One region of the Paraburkholderia sp. BR10936 genome, then DNA from elsewhere that is predicted to be linked to it. Evidence: predicted binding sites of a transcription regulator. Region 1 holds the regulator's gene; each other region holds the start of a gene.
What was found. Region 1 encodes HrcA, which represses chaperone genes, less so after heat shock. Its sites were predicted from a motif close to TTAGCACTCNNNNNNNNNGAGTGCTAA; they were not measured.
Positions count from the first base shown of each region.

Region 2: AB4Y36_RS25310 (co-chaperone GroES) is a predicted target of HrcA. The motif match lies at 2,260-2,286, and genes of this name have one in related genera.
Region 3: groES (co-chaperone GroES) is a predicted target of HrcA. The motif match lies at 3,658-3,684, and genes of this name have one in related genera.

Region 1 covers NZ_JBFRCM010000008.1:118,811-124,893, reverse strand. The annotation lists gene grpE (nucleotide exchange factor GrpE) at 1-100, opposite strand, end outside; gene AB4Y36_RS18565 (RNA-binding S4 domain-containing protein) at 650-1,057, opposite strand; gene hemH (ferrochelatase) at 1,105-2,172, opposite strand; gene hrcA (heat-inducible transcriptional repressor HrcA) at 2,366-3,385, opposite strand; gene AB4Y36_RS18550 (NAD kinase) at 3,646-4,557, shown strand; gene recN (DNA repair protein RecN) at 4,653-6,083, shown strand, end outside.
Region 2 covers NZ_JBFRCM010000013.1:81,809-87,891, reverse strand. The annotation lists gene AB4Y36_RS25320 (sulfonate ABC transporter substrate-binding protein) at 1-177, shown strand, start outside; gene groL (chaperonin GroEL) at 265-1,899, opposite strand; gene AB4Y36_RS25310 (co-chaperone GroES) at 1,926-2,216, opposite strand; gene AB4Y36_RS25305 (family 2A encapsulin nanocompartment cargo protein cysteine desulfurase) at 2,451-4,445, opposite strand; gene AB4Y36_RS25300 (family 2A encapsulin nanocompartment shell protein) at 4,420-5,352, opposite strand; gene AB4Y36_RS25295 (helix-turn-helix domain-containing protein) at 5,467-5,730, opposite strand; gene epsC (serine O-acetyltransferase EpsC) at 5,730-6,083, opposite strand, start outside.
Region 3 covers NZ_JBFRCM010000008.1:252,435-258,517, forward strand. The annotation lists gene AB4Y36_RS19085 (GtrA family protein) at 1-335, opposite strand, end outside; gene AB4Y36_RS19090 (TAXI family TRAP transporter solute-binding subunit) at 929-2,017, opposite strand; gene groES (co-chaperone GroES) at 3,778-4,068, shown strand; gene groL (chaperonin GroEL) at 4,113-5,753, shown strand; gene AB4Y36_RS19105 (hydroxymethylpyrimidine/phosphomethylpyrimidine kinase) at 5,963-6,083, opposite strand, start outside.

The DNA of each region.
Region 1 (6,083 bases):
CCTGCTCGGCCGCTTCAGCCGCCTGGGGCTGGGCTGCCTGCGACGCCTCGTCCGCGGGCTTGGGGTTCTGGCTCGTCGGGTTCTCTTGCGTGTTTTCCATGTCGCTGAACGTCGTTGAATAGTGAAAAAGGGAACAAAGCTTCGGGCGCCATGACGCCGGCCGCTCTACTGCGCCTGGGCCGTTGCGCCGACGCGACAGAGGCTTCGGACATCGCGAGAGCACATGGGTGCCGGATCGCTTGTTTCAAGAGGCGCTTGCGGCTTTTTTATACAGAAAATCAAGCCGCGCAATCGCCCGTAACAATCATTACTGCAGCGCCGCAAAAATGAAATTGAGTAAGGGACATCCCTGACCTACACTCAGGAACAGGTGCTGCTCATGACGCGTTTACCCTGAGCCCGGCACCGCACCGAATGGGCCCACGGACAGCACCTTTTTTAGCAGCAGCACCGCACATAAAAACGCTATCCGGGCCTCGAAACTGGCTGTTTTGCTGCGATCCCAAGGGGAGTACCGTGAAACTGACCTTTGCCATATCGGTGGTCGCGCTGGTACTCATCGCCGGGACTACGACCATCTGCATGTCGGGCGCCGTGAACGAAAACACGACGGAATACGGGGGCGTGCACGCTACGATGGAAGCGCTCTTCAACCCTCACGCGAAAATTTGTCGATAGTGCGGCGGTCGCGCTTGGTCGGCCTGCCCTGCAACACGGCAGCCGGTTCGCGAAAGAGCCGGCGCCGGTCCTGCTCCGCCGCGCGCCGCTCGCGCCCGGCTTCAGTTTCCGCATAGAGCGTCTGCGCGATGCTGGCGGGCCCGCGCATCTCGCAAATGCCCAATACCTGCACTTCCCAGACCACATGATCGATCTCGATTTCGACGAGGTCGCCCACGCGCACATCCTTCGATGCCTTCACGGCGTCGCCGCCAATGCGCACGCGCCCCTTGCCCACGGCGTCCGAGGCGAGCGAGCGCGTCTTGAAGAAACGCGCCGCCCATAACCATTTGTCGATGCGCAGCCGCGCGCCAGGTTCGGTCGAAATCTTGTAGTTCATCAGAAGCTTTCCGGATGCGCCGCTCAGTTCACGCTCAGTTCACTGGGTCAGGCCACTGCGCCAGCCGGCGCCGCGGCTTGCACGGGCCAGCCCTGCAGGTGCTGCGCAACAATCTCGCCCAGCGCCGCGATCCACGCCGGCGAGGCATTCAGGCATGCTATGCGGTGAAACTCCTTGCCGCCGCCGTGCAGGAACTCGTCGCGCACTTCCATGCCGATTTCCTCGATGGTTTCCAGGCAATCCGCCGTGAAACCGGGGCAGAACACGTCCGCACGGTGCACGCCGCCCGCGCCCAGTTCCCGCAGCGTGGGCGCCGTGTATGGCTGGAGCCATTGCGCCCGCCCAAAACGCGACTGGAAGGTCACCCGGCATTCGACCGGCGTTAGCTCCAGCGCGTGCATGAGGAGCGCGGCCGTTTGCTGGCACTGGTCGTGGTACGGGTCGCCCAGATCGAGCGTACGGCTCGGCACCCCGTGAAAACTCAGCACGAGGCGGTCGCCCGCCGCGAAATTGGGTTTGCCGTGCGCGTGCCAGTACTGGTGCACCTGGGCCGCGAGCGCCGCAATATACGCCGGATGGTCGTGATAGCCGCGCACCGTGCGGATTTCCGGCTGGTTGCGCATGCGGCGCAGCGCGGCGAAGGCCGCGTCGAACGCCGTGGCCGTGGTCGACGCCGAGTACTGCGGATACATCGGCATGAGCAGGATGCGTTCCGCGCCCGCGAGCTTGAGCTGGTTCAGCATCGCCGGGATGTCGGGCGTGCCGTAGCGCATCGCGTAATCGACGAGGACCGTGTAGTCGTTGATTTGCAGCAAATGGCGCAGGCCGTCGGTCTGCTTCTGCGTATGCACGCGCAGCGGCGAGCCTTCGGGCGTCCAGACCGCCGCGTACTTCTTCGCCGACGACCGGCCGCGAAACGGCAGGATCAGCGTGCGCAGGATGACCTGCCAGATCGGCGCCGGAATCTCGACCACGCGCGGATCGGACAGAAACTGCGCGAGATAGCGGCGCACGGCGCGCGGCGTGGGCGCGTCCGGCGTGCCCAGGTTGATGAGCAGCACGGCGACGCGATGCGCCGCGGCGGACTGCGAAGGCCGCTCCAGGTCGAAACGCATAGGCGATCAGTGGCGCCGCGCGAATGCGCAGCAACGGTTGCATGAAACAAGCATTATAGCGGGCGGTCCTGGCGGGCCAAACCGGACCCGCGACGCGGCGAGTGACCACCGCGCGTTGGCCATTCGGCCGATGGCGCGCACCACGCCTTTCGAGGGATGATCGTCGGAAAGGCCGGGGTGCCCGATGCGGCGCTCAGTTCTGGCTGAGCGTGAGCGAGAGCAGCCGCGCCGTGATGTCGACGATCGGAATCACGCGGTTGTACGCCATGCGCGTCGGTCCGATCACGCCGAGCGTGCCGACGATCTTGCCGTTCACCTCGTAGGGAGCCGTCACCACGCTCATTTCCTCGATCGGCACGAGTTGCGACTCGCCGCCAATGAAAATCTGCACACCCTGCGCGTGGCTCGAGACGTCGAGCAGCTGCAGCAGGCTGGTTTTCTGGTCGAATACGTCGAAGAGCTTGCGCAGGCGCGCCATGTCCGAGGAAAGGTCGGCCACTTCGAGCAGGTTGCGCTCGCCGGAAATGAGCAAGGTGTCGCCGCTTTCGGGCTCTTCGGTGCTCGCGGTTACGGCCGCGTGCATGAGCGTGGTCATGTCGCCGCGCAGCGCGTCGATTTCCTCGCGCAGGCGGCGGCGCACCTCGTCGAACGACAGGCCCGCGAAGTGCGCGTTGATGTAATTCGAGGCTTCGATGAGCTCGGAAGGCGTGAAGTCGCGCTGCGTCGCCATGATGCGGTTCTGCACGTCGCCTTCGGGCGTCACGATGATGAGCAAGATGCGCTTGTCGGACAGGCGCATGAACTCGATCTGCTTGAACACGTGGCTGCGCCGGGGCGTCAGCACCACGCCCGCGAACTGCGAGAGGTTCGAGAGCACGCTGGCCGCCGCCGCCACCACTTTCTGCGGCTCGCCGGGGCGCAGCGTGGTCTTTACCGCCCGCGTGAGCGCGTCGTCGTCCGAACTGGGCTCGACGGTGAGCATGGTGTCGACGAACAGGCGATAGCCGCGCGGCGTGGGCACACGCCCGGCCGAGGTATGCGGGCTGGACACGAGACCCAGCTCCTCGAGGTCCGACATGACGTTGCGGATCGTCGCCGGGCTCAGTTCCAGGCCGGAATAGCGCGACAGCGTGCGCGAGCCGACCGGCTGACCTTCGGCGATGTAGCGCTCGATCAGCGTCTTGAGGAGGGTTTGTGCGCGGGGATCTAGCATGACTCAAAATTTTAGCCTAATGGCGGGTTGGCCGCGAGTGCGCCGCCAGGTCGGGCCCGACGGGCAGGCCCGCAGCGCGGGGCGGCCCGGTTTCGCCCGTTGCCGCCGGGCATGTTGCATGGCACATCGTCTGGCACATCGCGCGTTGTCATCGCCGTGTCACCGGCTTAGGGCGGGAGGGCGCGGCGCGCAAGGCCTGGCGGGCCGCGCCCGGCTTGCGCCAGGTTCTTTTCGTGACCTGACTATGGTGTAATGCCGGCATGCAGATCCAGAAGATCCAGAGCCAGTTCAAGACGGTTGCGCTCGTTGGGCGCAGCAATACGCCGGGCATTGCCGAGCCGCTGACGGCGCTCGCCCAGACCATTTCGAAGCGCGGCTTCGAGGTCGTGTTCGAAGCGCAAACCGCAGAGGAAATCGGCGCGCAAGGCTATCCCGCGCTGCAGCCGTCCGAAATCGGCGCGCGCGCGGACGTGGCCGTCGTGCTCGGCGGCGACGGCACGATGCTCGGCATCGGCCGCCAGCTCGCGCCCTACCGCACGCCGCTCATCGGCATCAACCACGGGCGGCTCGGCTTCATTACCGACATCGCGTTCTCCGAGATGCAGGAGGTCGTGCCGCAACTGCTCGCGGGCTCGTTCGAGCGCGAGGAGCGCTCGCTGCTCGAGTCGCGCATCACCCGCGACGGCGACCCGATCTACCACGCGCTCGCCTTCAACGACGTGGTCGTGAACCGTAGCGGCTTTTCGGGCATGGCCGAACTGCGCGTGAACGTGGATGGCCGCTTCATGTACAACCAGCGCTCAGACGGCTTGATCGTCGCGACGCCCACGGGCTCGACCGCCTACGCGCTCTCGTCGCAGGGGCCGATCCTGCATCCGCAGCTGCAAGGCATCGTGCTCGTACCGATCGCGCCGCACGCGCTCTCGAACCGCCCGATCGTGCTGCCCGACGACTGCAAGGTGAGCATCCAGATCGTGGCGGGCCGCGACGTCAACGTGAACTTCGACATGCAGTCGTTCACAGCGCTGGAGCTGAACGACGTGATCGAGGTGCGCCGCTCGCGCCACACGGTGCCCTTCCTGCACCCGGTCGGCTATAGCTACTACCGCACGCTGCGCAAGAAGCTGCACTGGAACGAGCACCCCTCGCTGCAGGGCGATCCGGAGGACTAAACCCGCGTCTTAGCGTGAAGCGCGCGCGTGCGTTGCCATGCAGCCAGCAGTCCCACGGTAATCAAAGCCAACCCAAAAAAGCAGAACCAGACGCCATGCTTCGCCATCTCTCGATTCGCGACTTCGTGATCGTCGCCGCGCTCGACCTCGAATTCGATAGCGGTTTCACCGTGTTTTCCGGCGAAACCGGCGCGGGCAAGTCGATCCTGATCGATGCCCTCGCCCTCACGCTCGGCACGCGCGCCGACGCGAGCGTCGTGCGCACCGGCGAGGCCCGCGCCGACATCACCGCCGAGTTCGACGTGCCCGCGCATGCCGCGCTTTGGCTCGACGAGCAGGCGCTCACGAACGGCGACGGCGAGCACACGGTCATGATGCGCCGCGTGGTGGACAGCGGCGGGCGCTCGCGCGCCTTCATCAACGGGACGCCCGCCACGCTCGCGCAACTGCGCGAACTGGGCGAAATGCTCGTGGACATCCACGGCCAGCATGCTCACCAACTGCTCATGCGCCCCGATGCGCAGCGCGAACTGTTCGACACGCACGCGGGCCTCACGGATCTCGCCGCCACCGTCACGCGCGCGTGGCGCGAGGCACGCGACGCGCGTCTCGCCCTGCAGAGCGCCATGTCGCGCGACCGCGAGCTGCAGCTCGAGCGCGAGCGCCTCGCGTGGCAGCTCGCCGAGCTCGACAAGCTCGCGCCGCAGCCGGGCGAATGGGAGGAAGTGAACGCGGAGCACGTGCGGCTTTCGAACTCGGCCAACCTGATCGAAGGCGTACAAGGCGCGCTCGCGGCGTTATCGGAATCCGACGAGGCGATGCTCTCGCAGCTGAACTCGATCGTCTCGAAGCTGCGCTCCCTCGCCGAAGTCGACGCCGAACTCAACGACGCCCTCGCCGCGCTCGAACCGGCCGCGATCCAGATCCAGGAAGCGGCGTACTCGCTCTCGCACTACGCGCAACGCCTCGATCTCGATCCGCAACATCTCGCGCAGGTCGAACGGCGCCTCGACGCGCTGCATTCGACGGCGCGCAAGTTCCGCCTGCCGGCCGAAACGCTACCTGAGGAACACGCGTCGCGCCGCCAGCAGCTCGCGGCACTCGACGCCGCATCCGATCTCGACGGCCTGCGCGCCGCCGAGCAGAAGGCGCAGGAAGCCTATCTCGCACAGGCACGCCAGCTCTCGAAGGCGCGCGCCAAGGCGGCGAAGGCGCTCGGTTCGGCGGTCACGCAAGGCATGCAGGAACTGTCGATGGCCGGCGGCAGCTTCGAAGTCGCGCTCGTGGCGCTCGGCAGCAGCTCGACCGGCGAGCCGATCGGCGGGGCCCATGGTCTGGAGCAGATCGAATTCCGCGTGGCGGGCCATGCCGGCGTGCCGCTGCGCCCGCTCGCGAAGATCGCTTCGGGCGGCGAGCTCGCACGTATCAGTCTCGCGCTTGCCGTGATCGCGAGCGCGGCGAGCCCCACGCCCACGCTGATCTTCGACGAAGTGGATACGGGCATTGGCGGCGGGGTCGCCGAAGTG
Region 2 (6,083 bases), on a different contig from region 1:
CTTGTCGGCCTCGACGCGTCGACGCTCGAACTCGCCCTCAGGCGCGCGAGCTACGGCGTGCAGCCCGTCGACGCGGCCACGCTCGCCTACCAGCAGCAAATTGCCGATACGTTCTCCGAACTCAAGCTGATCCCGAAGAAGCTCGTCGTCGCCGATGCGCGCTGGCAATCCGCCTGAGCGCGCTGACGCCCGGTTGTCGAGACATGGCAGCCGCGCCTGGCATCACGCCAGGGCGGCCTTCCCCCGTTGCCCGGCAAAACCGGCCTAGAAGCCGAGATCGGCGCCGCCAGGGCCACCCACCGGCGCTTGCGCCGCCTGGGCTTTGGGAGCCTCATGCACCGTGGCATCGGTCGTGAGCAAGAGTCCCGCCACCGAAGCCGCGTTTTGCAGCGCCGTGCGCGTGACCTTGGTCGGATCGAGCACGCCCTTTTCGACCAGATCGCCGTATTCGCCCGTGGCCGCGTCGTAACCGAAGTTGCCCGTGCCTTCCGCGACCTTCGCCGCCACCACGCTCGCTTCTTCGCCCGCGTTGCTCACGATCTGACGCAGCGGTTCTTCCAGTGCACGCAGCACGATCTTCACGCCCGCCGTCTGATCGGCGTTCTTGCCCTTCAGGTCAAGGATCGCCTGACGCACGCGGATCAGCGCCACGCCGCCACCCGGCACGATGCCCTCTTCCACGGCCGCGCGCGTGGCATGCAACGCATCGTCCACGCGGTCCTTCTTTTCCTTCACTTCGATCTCGGTGGCGCCGCCCACCTTGATGACAGCCACGCCGCCCGCCAGCTTCGCCACACGTTCCTGCAGCTTCTCGCGGTCGTAGTCGGAGGTCGCTTCCTCGATCTGCACGCGAATCTGCTTCACACGCGCCTCGATGGCGCCGGCTTCGCCCGCGCCGTCGATCACCGTGGTGTTTTCCTTGCCCACCTCGATGCGCTTGGCCTGGCCCAGCTCCTGGAGCGTGGCCTTCTCCAGCGTGAGGCCCGTTTCCTCGGCGACCACCTGGCCGCCCGTGAGGATCGCGATGTCTTCGAGCAGCGCCTTGCGGCGGTCGCCGAAACCCGGCGCTTTCACGGCCACCGTCTTCAGCACGCCGCGAATGTTGTTGACGACGAGCGTGGCGAGCGCCTCGCCCTCGATATCCTCGGCGATCAGCAGCAGCGGGCGCCCGGCCTTCGCCACCTGTTCGAGCAGCGGCAGCAGGTCGCGAATGTTGGAGATCTTCTTGTCGTGCAGGAGGATGAACGGATTGTCGAGTTCGGCGACCTGCTTGTCCGGGTTGTTGATGAAGTACGGCGAGAGATAGCCGCGATCGAACTGCAAGCCCTCCACGACGTCGAGTTCGTCGGCGAGCGACTTGCCGTCTTCCACCGTGATCACGCCTTCCTTGCCCACGCGATCGATCGCCTCGGCAATGCGCTGGCCAATCGACTCCTCGCCGTTGGCCGAAATCGTCGCGACCTGCGCAATCTCCTTGCTCGTCGTGGTGGGCTTGCTGATCTTCCTGAGTTCTTCAACGGCGGCCACCACCGCCTTGTCGATGCCGCGCTTCAGGTCGAGCGGGTTGAGCCCCGCCGCCACGTACTTCTGCCCTTCGCGCACGATCGCCTGCGCAAGCACGGTGGCGGTCGTGGTGCCGTCGCCCGCTGCGTCGCTCGTTTTCGAGGCGACTTCCTTGACGACCTGCGCGCCGATGTTCTGGAGCTTGTCGGCCAGTTCGATTTCCCTGGCGACCGAAACGCCGTCCTTGGTCACGACGGGCGCGCCGAAGCTGCGTTCGAGCACGACGTTGCGGCCCTTCGGGCCGAGCGTGACCTTGACGGCGTCGGCGAGCAGGTTCACGCCTTCGATGAGTTTGGTGCGGGCGATGTCGCCGAATACGATGTCTTTGGCTGCCATGATGACGTGCTCTCTCAGGTTCTCGCTTATTGATTGACGACTGCGACGATGTCTTCTTCGCGCAGCACGAGGAGTTCGTTGCCGTCGACCTTCACGGTCTGGCCCGCGTATTTGCCGAACAGCACGCGGTCTCCCGCGTTCAGGTCCGGCGCAATGCGGCGGCCGTCGTTGTCGCGGCGGCCCGGTCCCACGGCCAGCACTTCGCCCTGGTCCGGCTTTTCGGCGGCGCTATCGGGAATGACGATGCCCGACGCGGTGCGGGTTTCCTGGTCGAGTCGTTTGACGATCACGCGATCGTGCAGTGGGCGCAGGCTCATGGGTGGCTTCCTTGCGGTTATCTCTCGGTTATTCGCGGTGAAAATGGCACTCGCCTCGTGCGAGTGCTGATGGAAAACCGAGTATAGAAAGCCGGCGCGCGCCGCTCCAATAACGGATTGGCAGATCGATATCTCACGAACGGGCTTATCGATATCGCGCGGAAGTGGAAAACGGAAAGGAGAGAGGAAAAGAGGAAGCGGAGCGGCGTCAGGCAACGCCGCTCCGGGGTCGTGTTACTGCCGCGGCGCCAGACCGCGAACGACCGACACGAGCGCATCGACCTCTTCGCACGTGTTGTAGAACGCGAGCGAGGGCCGCACGGTGGCTTCCAGACCGAAACGGCGCAGAATGGGCTGGGCGCAATGATGCCCCGCGCGCACTGCAATGCCTTCGCGGCTCAGCGCCTGCCCCACCTCTTCGGTGCTGTAGCCCTTCAGCACGAACGACAGCACGCTGGCCTTGTCGCGAGCCGTGCCCACGAGGCGCACGCCCGGCACCGGCGCGAGCACGCTCGTTGCGTAGGCAAGCAGATCGTGCTCGTAACGCGCGATGTTTTCGATCCCGACGCGGCTCACATAGTCCAGCGCGGCGCCCAGCCCCACCGCATCGGCGATATTGCCGGTGCCCGCTTCGAAGCGCGACGGCGGCGGCTGGAACACCGTCCGCTCGAACGTCACGTCCTGGATCATGTTGCCGCCGCCCTGCCATGGCGGCATGTTTTCCAGCACCTCGCGCTTGCCGTACACCACGCCGATGCCGGTCGGCCCATAGATCTTGTGGCCCGAGAACACGAAGAAGTCCGCATCGAGCGCCTGCACGTCCACCCGCATGTGCGAAATCGACTGCGCGCCGTCGACCAGCGCCTTCGCGCCCGCACGATGCGCAAGCTCCACAATCTCGTCCACGGGCACGACCGTGCCCAGCGCGTTCGACACCTGCGTGACCGAGACGATCTTCGTGCGGTCGTTGAGCAGTTTGCGGTACTCGTCCAGCAGCACCTGGCCCGAATCGTCGACCGGAATGACGCGCAGCCTGGCGCCCTTGAGCGCGGCGAGCTGCTGCCACGGGACGATGTTCGCGTGGTGCTCGAGATGCGAGACGATGATCTCGTCGCCCTCGCCCACGTTCTGCACGCCCCAAGTCTTCGCGATCAGGTTGATCGCCTCGGTCGTGCCGCGCACGAAGACGATCTCTTCGGGCGACGATGCATTGATGAAGCGCTGCACCGTCTTGCGGGCATGTTCGTACGCGTCGGTCGCTCTCGCCGCGAGCGTGTGCGCCGCGCGGTGAATGTTCGAGTTCTCGTGCGCGTAGAAGTACGCGAGGCGATCGATCACGGCCTGCGGCTTGTGCGTCGTCGCGGCGTTGTCGAACCACACCAACGGCTTACCGTTCACGCGCTCCTGGAGGATCGGGAAGTCGCGGCGCACCGCATTGACATCGAAAGGCGGATGCGCGCCGCGCAACGGCACCCCCTGGCTCACGCCTGGCGCCGCCGCCCGTTCGTCGAGAAAGTATCGCGCGGGGCCGCCGTTTGCATCGTAGTCCCGATGATCGAGGGTCAGCAGGCCACGCAGCGCATCGTCGCCCGGCAAGCCGAACGCTTCGGGAGAGGCGAGCCCGTGCACCGGCACCTCGATATCGCGCGCCGTATCGCGCCAGCCGTTGCCCGCCGTTTCCGTGAAGTAGAACGGCGAACGCTCGCTCGTCGTGGCTCGCACTGGCTCGGACGGCTCGGCCACCGTGTAAGCCTGTGGCACGCCAAGCAGCGAGCCGCCCGCGCGCGGCTCCAGCGCCGGTGCGACCGTCACCGCGTTGTCGGGCAGTCCGTTCGCCGCCGCCGCGTGCGGCGCGAGCGCGGGTACGCGATTGCCGAGCGAAAGCACGTGCGTGGGCGCGGAAGGCGCGAGATTCAACCCCGGTGCCTTGCCTTGCGGCGGCGCGAAGCCCGGCACGCCCGTGCCGGTGCCGCCCGGACCCGCGAGCGGTGAGCCCGCCGGCGCCGGATTGCTGACCGAGGCAAGTATCGGCGCGGCCGCGGGCAAGGCGGACGGCACGCCGCCTACCGCGCCGCTACCTGCCGCGACGCCGGGCGCGCCTGCGCCGCCCGGCAACGTGCTGAAGAACTCGTTGGCGAGCCGCGCGAGCGTGGCGGGATCCGGCAGTCCGCCCGGCAACGGCGGATGCGCGATCTCCGTTGGGTTAGCGGTAGGTGTCAGGGTAGTCATGGTACTTGCCGATTTCCACGTCATCGAGCACAGCCAGCGCATCCGGCGAATGCACCGCCAGCGAGCAGTACAGCGAGATCAGATACGACGCGATCGCCTGGTTGTTGATGCCCATGAAGCGCACCGAGAGCCCCGGCCCCTGCTCGCCCGCCACGCCCGGTTGATACAGGCCCACCACGCCCTGGCGCTTGTCGCCCACGCGCAGCAACAGGATCTTGGTCTTGCCGTCGGCAACCGGCACCTTGTCCGAAGGAATCAGCGGAATGCCGCGCCACGTGAGGAACTGCGAACCGAACAGGCTGACCGTAGGCGGCGGCACGCCTCGCCGCGTGCATTCGCGGCCGAATGCGGCAATCGCGAGCGGATGGGTAAGGAAGAACGCGGGCTCTTTCCAGACCTTCGTGAGCAGTTCGTCGAGGTCGTCGGGCGTGGGCGCGCCGGTCAGCGGGAAAATGCGCTGGTCTTCCTCGACGTTCGCCAGCAGGCCGTAGTCGGGATTGTTGATGAGCTGGCTTTCCTGCAACTCCTTGATCGTTTCGATCGTGAGGCGCAGTTGCTCCTTGATCTGGTCGTGCGGGCTGCTGTAGAGGTCGGAAATCCGCGTGTGTACGTCGAGCACCGTGCTCACCGCGTTGAGGAAGTACTCGCGCGGCTGCTCTTCGTAAGGCACGAATGTCGTGGGCAGCGTGCCTTCGTCCTCGCGCGCCGTGCAGGCGGCACGCACTGCTTCGGGGTCCTTAACGCGGTTCAGACGATAAATACCGGCTTCGACCGGCACCCATTGCAGCAGGTGCGTAAGCCAGCGCGGCGTGATCGTGGAAAGCTGCGGGACGGTTTTGGTGGCATTCGCCAGTTGCCGCGCGGCGTTATCGCCAAGCGCGGTCTGGCCGCTCTGAATCGAGGACATGAACGAGGGCTCCGGTGACTTATAACGAAAACTGCTTTGCTTATGAAGACGGCTGATTATGAGGAGCCAATGGAGCCGGATCAACCGGCTATAGACGGCAGCGTGCGGGAAGCCTCAGGGCGACAACGGGCTGCCGGGAAGCGAGATCGCGGTCGGCGCGCCCGCGGCCCCACCCGCAAGCAGCTCCGCGATACCCAAGCCGAAAGCCAATGCAAGCTTTTCGACGGTGACGATCGAAGCGATGGCCGTGCCGCGCTCGATTTCGCCGACGTAGGTGCGGTTGAGTCCCGCATGTTCGGCGAGCCGCTCCTGCGACCAGGCCTGCGCCTCGCGCAGGCGGCGCACTGTGGCGCCGAAGTCATGGACAATGGCGCTCATCATGCCGCGCCCGTTGCGATGGCATCCGGCGCGGCGGTGCCGGGGCGTTCATGCGCCGGCGCGCGCACTTCGTGCCGGGAAATCGCCTGGGTGATATGCGCCCCCGCCGGCACGCTTTCGGTCAGCCAGACATTGCCGCCAATCACCGCGCCGCGCCCGAGCGTGACACGCCCGAGAATCGTCGCGCCCGCATAAATGACGACCTCGTCCTCGACAATGGGATGACGTGGCAGCCCTTTCTCGAGATTGCCGGCCGCGTCGCGGGGAAAGCGTTTTGCGCCGAGCGTCACGGCCTGGTACACACGCACGCGCTCGCCAATGATCGCGGTTTCGCCGATCACGACGCCCGTGCC
Region 3 (6,083 bases), 130 kb from region 1:
CCATGAAAGAGTGCGTTCGCGATGAATTCCACGGACCAGAAAAGGATCGTGGTGCCCAGCCCCATGACAACGTACAGCGAGAATGTGCGCACGCCGTGTGCAACACTCTGGTGCTCGTAGCGGAATATCCAGGCCTTATCGAGCAGATATTTGACGACAAGCCCAACACCGGTGCCTACGCACACTGAAAGCGGAATCGCAAACGGGCCCCGGTATAAGTGAAAGGCGAGGCTTTGACTGCCCAGATTGGCGCCGATAGAAATGGCGGCGAACGTCGCGTACCAGAACACGAGCCGCGAGCGGCTCAGTGACATGCTAGCAGCGGTGCTGCTCATAGCGTACTCCTCTTGAACGCCGCGCAGGGCAGCGCGCGCATGACAAGCGTGTACTCGGCACGTGAACCGCTCGCCTCACCACGCACGACGCCGGTTATCCAGTCCATCGCGATAAAGCGATCGTAATGGCCCCAGAAAGCAGGCATCGGGATGCTGATGATGTGTGCTCGCCGGACAAAGGAATAACGGTCAACGCATGTTAGGCAAACTGCCCCGGAGCCACCGTTCGCCGGAGCACAAAGCATTGCCTTCTTGCATGCGCGCTCATCCTTGTCGGTCGCGTCTCGAATACAAGCAGCGTCAGATTCGATCGCGATGCGTACCTCAGGAAAAGCGAAGCGTGGCGACGTAGACCGCGACGCGATCGAAATACGCGGCGATTTCGTGGTCAGCGCGCAGTATTTCTATCGCATCCGTGAGCGGAGTTGCGTGCCGTGGCGGAACAAGCCTGCCATTTGTCGGGACGCAGGGGATCGCGATTGTGCGTGCTGAGAAAGCAGTACCGCGGGGCCGCTGCCAGGCGCTCTAACCGCGTCGAGCGGTTCGATGTGCGCGGTCCGCGGCCTGGTGGAAGATGTCCATTCCGTGTCAAGTTACTTGCAAAGCAGAAGCAGGCGCTCCTGGTCCGAACACGGCCGTGCATTGACTTGTTCTGTGGCGACGGCGCGCGGCGGCGCGGCCGCCTGCATCGCGGCGCGATGCGCGAAGCACGCCTTCAGGCGTCGCTCAACGGGCGGATAGTATTGCCAGCCTTTGCCGAGGCCCGGCAGTTCGAGCTTCACTTGCTTCCATTTCGGATGCCCGTGCTCCTGCAGGTTGTCGAAGTTCGCGCAGAGCGAATCGGCAAAGCGCTTCAGGTTGCCGACCGTATCGCGCAGGTTGTAGTCATAGGTGACGAGAAAGGCCTTGACCGTCCATGTCGGCACGTCTTCCTTGAGCCAGTTCGGGTAGCTCGACACGTGAATCGTCGCGGGATAGTAGGTCTGCTTTGCGCGCGCCGTTTCCGGCGCGTTCGCATCGACGCGCAAGAAGCGGATCTGCTGAAGCAGTTCGGGGTTCATGTCGGTAAAGAGCTTGGCGGGTTGCCCGGCGACGATGATGGCCACATCGATCTTCTTGACGATGAGCGCGGCCAGCGCGTCCTCGTTGCTCAGGTGCTGCGCGTTCTGCTCAGGGATCGGCTGGCCGAACATGAGGCGGTACAGCGTCGTCGCCGACTGCGCGGTGCCGCTGCCGATCAGCCCGACGCTCATTACCTTGTCCTTGATTTCGTTGATCGTCTTCATCGGCGAGTCGTTACGCACCACGAAGTAAATCTCTTCGTCGTAGAGCGGCATGATGAGCCGCAGCGGCCGTATCAGCGTGCCGGCCTCTTCGTTGCCGGAATTGGCCATGTCGACGTAGGCCTGGTAGACGTCGGACTGCACGAGCGCGAGCTTCACGCCGGGCTCGAAACGCATGCGCTGCACGTTTTCGGCCGAGCCTTTCGATGGGATCACTTCGAGATCGATGCCCGCCGGCTGCGCGACCCATTTCGCCAGGTCCTGGCCGATCTGAATGTACGTCCCGCGCTCCTGGCCAGTCACGATCTTGTAGTTCGCGTCTGCGGCAGCGGCGAGCGCGAGTGTCGAAAAGAGCAGGGCAATCAGCGCCGCCAGTCCTGCGAGCATCGTTTTCAGCATGGTCTCTCTCCCGCCTTGGATACGTTCTACAGCAGACTTCGATTTAATCTGTAATCGTTTTCAATGCGTGCCTTCGGAGGATGGGGCGTCCTTCCACCCAAGTTGGCGAATCGCGCGCTCCTGGGTATCGACGCCGTCGTCGTTGCTGCCAGGGACGGTGGCGCCGGCGGCAGCGGATTGATTCGCAGCTGCCGATGTGACGCTCGTATCCGCACTTTCGACGTCCGTTGGATGTCCATTGGCTGGCGTGCCACTCGCGCTCGGCAGCGGGGGAGGTGACGTGACTATGGCCGGGGCGTTCGGCGCGGCCGGCGCAGCGGCGCCCCAATCCCGCGACGACGGCAGCGGAACGCTGCTTGCATCGCGCGGCCGCGGCACAGCCGCGTCCGATTGCGCGGGGCCGATCGGCGTACGAAGCGGCGACCAGCCCGTCGCCAGGATGGCGCGCTCCATCAGCGATCGTGCGTGCGGGCTGGCCGGATCTATCGCGAGCGCCAACGATGCCTGTTCTCGCACGCAATCCCAGGCACGTTGCGAGGCACATCGGTCCGCGCTTTGCAGGGCATCATCGCGGCGTTGCTCCGCAGGTGCGCTGTCGCGCTGTATCTCGCGCGCTGCCTGATTGCTCGCGCCACGTGGAAGTGTGGCATTCGCGCTTGGCAAGCTTTTCTCCGCGAGGCTCGCGCGCGTGACGCGTACTTCTCTTTCCTGGCCGCGCCTTTCGCCGTATAGCAGAAACGCAGCGTATGCGATTGCGACAATGAACCAGGCGAGCAAAACGCCCTTCACGAAGCGCCCTTTACCGGTGCGCCAGAACGGCCGGTGTTCCTCGAGTTGATAGTGGTGCAAATAGTCTGCGTGCACCGCCGGGCGATGGGATGCGGCCGCGCCGGCGAGCGACACCTTTGCAACGGCCGGCATAGGCGCTGCCGCGGAACCGATGACTCTTAAGGTGGCTTTCGGGCGCGCGTGCGCAGCCGCGTCGAGCGGGCGATCCGTGCCGCAATAAGGGCAGGAATCGACGTGCTGATAGAGCGTCCCGCCACAGAACTTGCATGGTGTGGGGAAACTCTGGTTACGAGTCATCTGAACTGACATGCTGTCGTTCCACCGTCATGGCGACGCCATTTCGGCATGTTCAGGATCGTCGTTGAAGCGATCGGCGAAGCCTCGCGGAACTCACGATCTGCATGCGCAGGAGAGCGGCGGTGCCTCACCGGGCGCAGCCGCTCGAAAGATCATATGAGTGATTTTCCGTTCATACGCACCTTGGCAGTGTTGTCTACCGCACATATGCGCTGCCTGCGAGCAGTAGGTCGCCAACAAACCTGTTTGTCGGTCTAAATCGTGCCGGATCATGGCAAGATCGGGGATTTCCCCGAGAAGCGTCCCAGAGGACCCGGCGGGCCGGGGCCAGCTTGCTGGACGCCGTTGCTTCCAGAGTCATGCGGTTTCTTGTCGCGTGGGTGTTGAGACGACCTATCTTTTTGTTTTTATTGGAAATATTTTGATATGGCACTCAATCTTGACATCCGATAGTTCCCACCTGAACTCGCAAGAATGCCTTTGGGGTTCAATCAATTTCAACGGAAATTCCCCATTCCGCCCCTTCTTGAATTTGTCACTCCCCGTCCATATAATTAGCACTCACCGCATGAGAGTGCTAACAACTCCGGTGCGAACAACATCTCTGGCTGGCGGTAGTCGGCAGCCAGGTTTTCTTGAGTCGCTTCAAGTCCTAATCAAGAGAGGATCTATCCATGAACCTTCGTCCTTTGCATGATCGCGTGATCGTCAAGCGCCTGGATCAAGAAACCAAGACCGCTTCGGGCATCGTGATCCCGGACGCAGCGGCAGAAAAGCCGGATCAAGGCGAAGTCCTGGCCATCGGCCCGGGCAAGCGCGACGACAAGGGCGCCCTGATCGCGCTCGACGTGAAGGTCGGCGATCGCGTTCTGTTCGGCAAGTACGCTGGCCAGACCGTCAAGGTCGATGGCAACGAACTGCTCGTGATGCGTGAAGAAGACATCATGGCCGTGGTGAACAAGTAAGTTCATTCCACCGCTCACTATTCAAGAATTCAAGGAGTTAGAAGATGGCAGCTAAAGACGTCGTGTTCGGCGATTCCGCCCGTTCCAAGATGGTTGAAGGCGTGAACATTCTCGCCAACGCAGTGAAGGTCACGCTGGGTCCGAAGGGCCGCAACGTGGTGCTCGAGCGCTCGTTCGGCGGCCCGACGGTCACCAAGGACGGTGTCTCGGTCGCAAAGGAAATCGAGCTCAAGGACAAGCTCCAGAACATGGGCGCGCAAATGGTCAAGGAAGTTGCTTCCAAGACCAGCGACAACGCCGGTGACGGCACGACGACGGCTACGGTTCTGGCCCAGTCGATCGTTCGCGAAGGCATGAAGTACGTCGCATCGGGCATGAACCCGATGGACCTGAAGCGCGGCATCGACAAGGCCGTCGCAGCAGCAATCGAAGAGCTGCGCAAGGTCAGCAAGCCCTGCACGACCAACAAGGAAATCGCTCAAGTCGGCTCGATCTCGGCAAACAGCGACACGTCGATCGGCGACCGTATCGCTGAGGCGATGGACAAGGTCGGCAAGGAAGGCGTCATCACCGTCGAAGACGGCAAGTCGCTGCAAGACGAGCTGGAAGTCGTCGAAGGTATGCAGTTCGACCGCGGCTACCTCTCGCCGTACTTCATCAACAACCCGGACAAGCAAGTCGCCGTGCTGGAAAGCCCGTTCGTCCTGCTGTTCGACAAGAAGATCTCGAACATCCGTGATCTGCTGCCGGTTCTGGAACAAGTCGCGAAGGCTGGCCGTCCGCTGCTGATCATCGCCGAAGACGTCGAAGGCGAAGCGCTCGCAACGCTGGTCGTCAACAACATCCGCGGCATCCTGAAGACCGTCGCCGTCAAGGCTCCGGGCTTCGGCGACCGTCGCAAGGCCATGCTGGAAGACATCGCGATCCTGACCGGCGGTCAAGTCATCGCTGAAGAAACCGGCCTCACGCTCGAAAAGGCAACGCTGGCCGAACTCGGTCAAGCCAAGCGCATCGAAGTGGGCAAGGAAAACACGACGATCATCGACGGCGCAGGCGAAGCCGTGAACATCGAAGCGCGCGTGAAGCAAATCCGCACGCAGATCGAAGAAGCGACGTCGGACTACGACCGTGAAAAGCTGCAAGAGCGCGTTGCCAAGCTGGCAGGCGGCGTGGCAGTGATCAAGGTTGGCGCTGCGACCGAAGTCGAAATGAAGGAAAAGAAGGCACGCGTGGAAGACGCGCTGCACGCAACCCGCGCTGCCGTTGAAGAGGGCATCGTCCCGGGCGGCGGCGTTGCGCTGATCCGTGCACGTACGGCAATCGCCAGCGTGAAGGGCGCCAACGCAGACCAGGACGCCGGTATCAAGATCGTCCTGCGCGCCATGGAAGAGCCGCTGCGCCAGATCGTCACGAACGGCGGCGAAGAAGCTTCGGTCGTCGTGGCAGCAGTTGCTGCTGGTCAAGGCAACTACGGCTACAACGCAGCGACCGGCGAGTACGTCGACATGGTCGAAGCCGGCGTGGTCGACCCGACGAAGGTCACGCGTACCGCACTGCAAAACGCAGCTTCGGTTGCCGGCCTGCTCCTGACGACGGACGCAGCCGTTGCTGAAGTGCCGAAGGAAGATGCTCCGATGCCTGGCGGCATGCCCGGCGGCATGGGCGGCATGGGCATGGACATGTAATCGCGATCCGGAGTTGGTGCTTCAGCGCCTACTCCGGTCCCATGCAGAGCCAGGCTCACGCCGAAATTACATCGAAGTGCAGAAGTGCAGGGGACGCGCCGTGAGGCGTGTGCCCCTAGCCCGAAAAGAAGAGCCCGCAGCGATGCGGGCTTTTTTTCGTCTGTGCGGTTTGCACGCCTGGCCTCCGCGTAGAACGCCAGGCCGTGGTCTTATTGCTTCGCTTCGCCGGGCGACGCTTCGTCGGCGTCCGTGTCGTTGCTGCGCGCCCAGAAAAACCGGTCGGGCAGCCACGCGCCCATCCCCGGCCTGAACGCGTTCTGCACGGCCTGA